2 regions of the Modestobacter sp. KNN46-3 genome follow, and region 2 is predicted to be linked to the other one. Evidence: predicted binding sites of a transcription regulator. Region 2 holds the regulator's gene; the other holds the start of a gene.

Region 1 (2,197 bases), on a different contig from region 2:
TCTGACGCGAGCGGCAGGACGTCGCACGGCGCGCACCGGCAGCCGGCCACGGTCGAACCGTGGCCGGCTGGCGGGGGTCGGGCAGTCAGTGCAGCAGGGGGCCGATCAGTATCTCGGTGTCGTCGGGGCGGTAGGTGCGCCATCGCCCGCCGGGATCTCGCTGGACCCGGAAACCGTGATGGACCTTGGTGTGGTGCCGTTCGCACAACAACGCTGAGTTCTGCAGGTTGGTCTCCCCGCCGTGCAGCCAGTGAATGAGGTGGTGGACGTCGCACCACCAACTCGGGGCGCCGCAGCCGGCGAACACGCAGGACTTGTCCCGCCGCTCCACTGCTTTCCGTAGCCCGGGGGTGACCACCCGATGATCTCGGCCCAGGTCCAGCGGCACCCCGTCGGGGCCCATCACGATCCGGGAGATGCTGCCGTCACACGCCAGATACCGGGCCCGGGCGGCGGAGATCGTCGCCCCGAACCCCATCTCCGCGGCCCCGGCACCGGTGGCCGGGTCGACCAGGTCGTCCAGGTCGATCCCCACCACCACGTGTGGCTTCACCGTGCGCAGCGTCGGCAGGTGGCCAGACGCCAGCTGGTTGTCGCAGAGCTGCACGAGGGCGTCGGCGTTCTGCTGCGCGCGGGTCCGCGCATCACCCTTGGGGCGGTCGGCCTGCACGATCGACTCGATCGCCGCCTGCACCTTCTCCCCACCCACCGCATCCAGGTCGAACCGGCCGGTGATGCTGCCGTCGGCGTGCTTGGCGATCGTGAGCCGGCGGCCCTCCGTCGGGTCCGGCTCCGGGCCGTCGGGGTCCAGCGCGTCCTCGAACGCCCGCACAGCGGCGACCAACGACTGGTGCGGCGACTCAGCCGCCACCTGCGCCCACACCCGATCGAACGCAGCCAGGTCGACCCCCTGCTCGGCGGCCCGGGCCCGCTCCCGCTCCCCCACCGCAGCGGCGACCACGTCCATCTGCGCCGCCGTCACCGACCCCTCAGCGAACCCAGCGCCCAACGCCGGGAAGTGCTCCAACACCCGACCCGACCGCAGGACCCGCGACGCCTCGGCCGGGGCCAACCGCGCATGCCCGGTCAGCCACGACCGCATGCTCTTCGACCCGTCGTGCTCCGCGGCCTGCATGGTGTCCGCGCGGCGCACGGTGCGGGTCAGCTCCGCGGCGATCCGGTTCTGCACGGCCACCAACTCGGCGACCCGGTCCAGCACACCGCCGTCCGTCAGACCGTGCAGCTCCTCGGCCGCCAAGGCGTCGAGAGCCGACATCAACTCGCTCACGACACCTCCCGACCTGTTCGAACGTATGTACGAAGAATACCGCTCGACCCGTCGCCCCGCAAGATGAATCCGCAGGTCAGGCGCTTGTCCTCAGATCAGCCGGAGGTCTTGACAGCAGCGCCGGGCATCTCGCCGAGGAGGCGGTCGACTGTCCCCGTCATCGAGCGACGTCCGATGTCGAGAACGCGCCACCGGTTCCGTCCCAGGGGTGTCCGCGGCCACGATGAGCCGCACCACCGAGGAGGAACACGATGGCCAAGTACCTGATGCTCAAGCACTACCGCAGCACGTCGAAGTCGCTCGACTGCGCGCCGATGGACCAGTGGACGCCGGAGGAGGTCTCGGCCCACATCCAGTTCATGCACGACTTCGCGGCCAAGCTGACCGAGACCGGCGAGTTCGTCGACGCCCAGGGGCTGGCGCCGGAGGGCGCGTGGGTCCGGTACGACGGCGAGGGGCGCCCGCCGGTCACCGACGGGCCGTTCGCCGAGACCAAGGACCTCATCGCCGGCTGGATGGCCATCGACGTCGACAGCTACGAACGCGCCGTCGAGCTGGCCGGCGAGCTCTCCGCCGCCCCTGGACCGGCCGGGGAGCCGATCCGCGAGTGGCTCGAACTGCGGCCCTTCCTGGGTGCACCGCCCACCATCACGGAGTGACCCCACCGGTGGACGACGTCCTGCTCAGAACCCTGGTGCCGGGCGTGCTCGGCGTCCTCGTCCGTCGCGGAGCCGACTTCGCGGCGGCCGAGGACGCCGTCCAGGAGGCGCTGGTCGAGGCGGTCCGCAGCTGGCCGACCGCCCCGCCGCGGGACCCGACGGGCTGGCTGGTCACCGTGGCCTGGCGCAAGTTCCTCGACGCGACCCGGGCGGAGACCACCCGCCGTCGCCGGGAGGCGGCCGTCGCCGA
Region 2 (2,197 bases):
CGGTGGGGGAGGTGCGCACGGCGGAGGTCGACCCGTACGACCCCGAGGACCTCGCCCTCGCCGCTGACGGGACCATCTGGCTCGCCGACATCGGGGACAACGCGCAGAGCCGGGAGACGGTGGCGCTGATCGGTCTGCGCCCCGACGGGACCACCGTGCTGACCAGGCTCACCTACCCCGACGGTGCGCACGACGCGGAGGCGCTCCTGCTCGCGCCCGACGGCACCCCGTACCTGGTGACCAAGGAGGTGCTGGGCGCGAGCTCCGTGTACCGCCCCGATGCGCCCCTCGCCGACGGAGCCACCGTGCCGATGAGCGAGGTGGCGGCGCTCGGGTTCACGTTGACCGGCACCCCGGGCGGCCCGGTGGGTCGGGCCGGCCAGTTGCTGGTCACCGGTGGCGCCGTGTCCGCGGACGGCTCGCGGATCGCCCTGCGGACCTACACCGACGCCTATGTCTGGCCGCTGAGCGGCTCGGACGTCGCCGGTGCGTTGGCCGGGCCCCCGGTGCGGGTGCCGTTGCCGGAGGCTCCGCAGGGTGAGGCCATCGCCTTCGCGGCGAACGACCGGGACCTGCTCGTCGCCGGCGAGGGGCTCCCTGCGGTGGTCACCCAGGTGTCGGCCACCGGTGACCTGACGGGGGCGGCCCCGGCGGAGCCCACCGAGGCTGCCGCCGGGTCGCTGGCGACCGCCGGTGGGGTCGAGCCGCTGACCGCCGGTCTCGTCGCCGCGGCCGTGGCCACCGTGCTCGTGTGGGTCGGCGGCAAGCTCCGGCGGCGCCCGGCCTGAGCACGAGCCCGGCGCCGCTGCCCGAGGTCAGACCCGGCGGAGCACGGTGACGACCCGGCCGAGGACCGTCGCGTCGTCGCCCGGGATGGGCTCGTACGCGGCGTTGTGTGGCATCAGCCACACGTGCCCGTCGCGCCGCTTGTAGGTCTTCACCGTCGCCTCGCCGTCGATCATCGCGGCGACGATCTCGCCGTTCTCCGCGGTCGGCTGCTGCCGGACGACGACCCAGTCGCCGTCGCAGATCGCCGCGTCGACCATCGAGTCGCCCGCGACCTTCAGCATGAACAGGGTGCCCTCGCCGACCAGCTCGCGGGGGAGGGGGAAGACGTCTTCGACCGCCTGCTCGGCCAGGACCGGACCACCGGCGGCGATCCGGCCGACGAGGGGCACGTACGTGGGTCGGGGGGCGGAGGCGTCGTCGACGCCACTGGCTGCGCCGGACCCGGCCAGTGCCTCGGCCGCGGTCTCGTTCGTCGTCGTCGCGGTGCCGTCGCCGGGGAGGCGCACGTCGAGTGCGCGCGGCCGGTTCGGGTCACGGCGCAGCCAGCCCTTGCGCTGCAGCACCGACAACTGGTGGGCCACGGACGAGGCGGAGGAGAGGCCGACCGCCTCGCCGATCTCGCGGACCGAGGGCGGGTAGCCGCGACGCTCGATCGAGTCACGGATGACCTCGAGCACCCGGCGCTGCCGCTGGGTCAGGCCGTCGCCGTCGGCGGCCCGGTCGGGGAACTCCCGCACCGCCGCACCCGCTCCCGCCGCAGCGGTGGGCGCTGCGCCGTCGGCTGATGCCGTGCCGGACGCTCCACGCCGCGAAGGGCTCTTGCCGCCGCGCGCCTTCGGGCCGTCGACCGCCATGTGTCCTCCTCGTCCGGCTGCCTCGGCAGCAGTCCCCGGTGGCGCCCTGCCGTACCGACGGCCGTGTCGCCACGGCGAGCCGGGACCGCGGACGCCGTCCTCGATCGCCTCGGAACCGTATCGCCTCCGGCCGCTCCGTTCAAACAGGTGTTCGAAGAAGTCGCCGTGTCGGCGTGTTCCTGTCGGTGGCGTGCGGTAGACATCGCCCAGACGTTCCGTTCGAACGTCTGTTCGACAACCCGGTACCGCGAGACCCCTGGAGCACCCCGATGGCCAGTCCGCAGCTCGAGCTCCCCGTGGCCGCCCCGGCCTCGATGGCGGTCGTGCTCCCGTTCCCGGGGGCGCGTCAGGTGGCGCGCTCGCCCCGGTCCGTGGTGCACGGTCAGCCTGCACCCCTGCCCCGGGTGGCTCGTCCGGCGGCGGGCCGGCGAGGCGCCGGGCAGCCCGACGTGCGCCCTGGTCGACTGGTCGGCGTCGCGGGCGGGGCTGGGGTGGGCGGCGCGGGCTGCGCGAGGCGCACGGGAGCGGTCGGCGGTGCCGTCGCCCCCGGTGCG

Evidence for each region. Region 2 encodes LexA, which represses DNA repair genes until DNA is damaged. Its sites were predicted from a motif close to TCGAACANNTGTTCGA; they were not measured.
Region 1: G5C62_RS02120 (HNH endonuclease signature motif containing protein) is a predicted target of LexA. The motif match lies at 1,306-1,321, and genes of this name have one in related genera.

What each region holds. Positions count from the first base shown of each region.
Region 1 covers NZ_JAAKGN010000003.1:61,883-64,079, reverse strand. Annotated here, with positions in the region: gene G5C62_RS02125 (Ltp family lipoprotein) at 1-5, shown strand, start outside; gene G5C62_RS02120 (HNH endonuclease signature motif containing protein) at 86-1,288, opposite strand; gene G5C62_RS02115 (YciI family protein) at 1,540-1,947, shown strand; gene G5C62_RS02110 (RNA polymerase sigma factor) at 1,944-2,197, shown strand, end outside.
Region 2 covers NZ_JAAKGN010000073.1:11,302-13,498, reverse strand. Annotated here, with positions in the region: gene G5C62_RS15605 (hypothetical protein) at 1-788, shown strand, start outside; gene lexA (transcriptional repressor LexA) at 816-1,643, opposite strand; gene G5C62_RS15595 (LysM peptidoglycan-binding domain-containing protein) at 1,913-2,197, shown strand, end outside.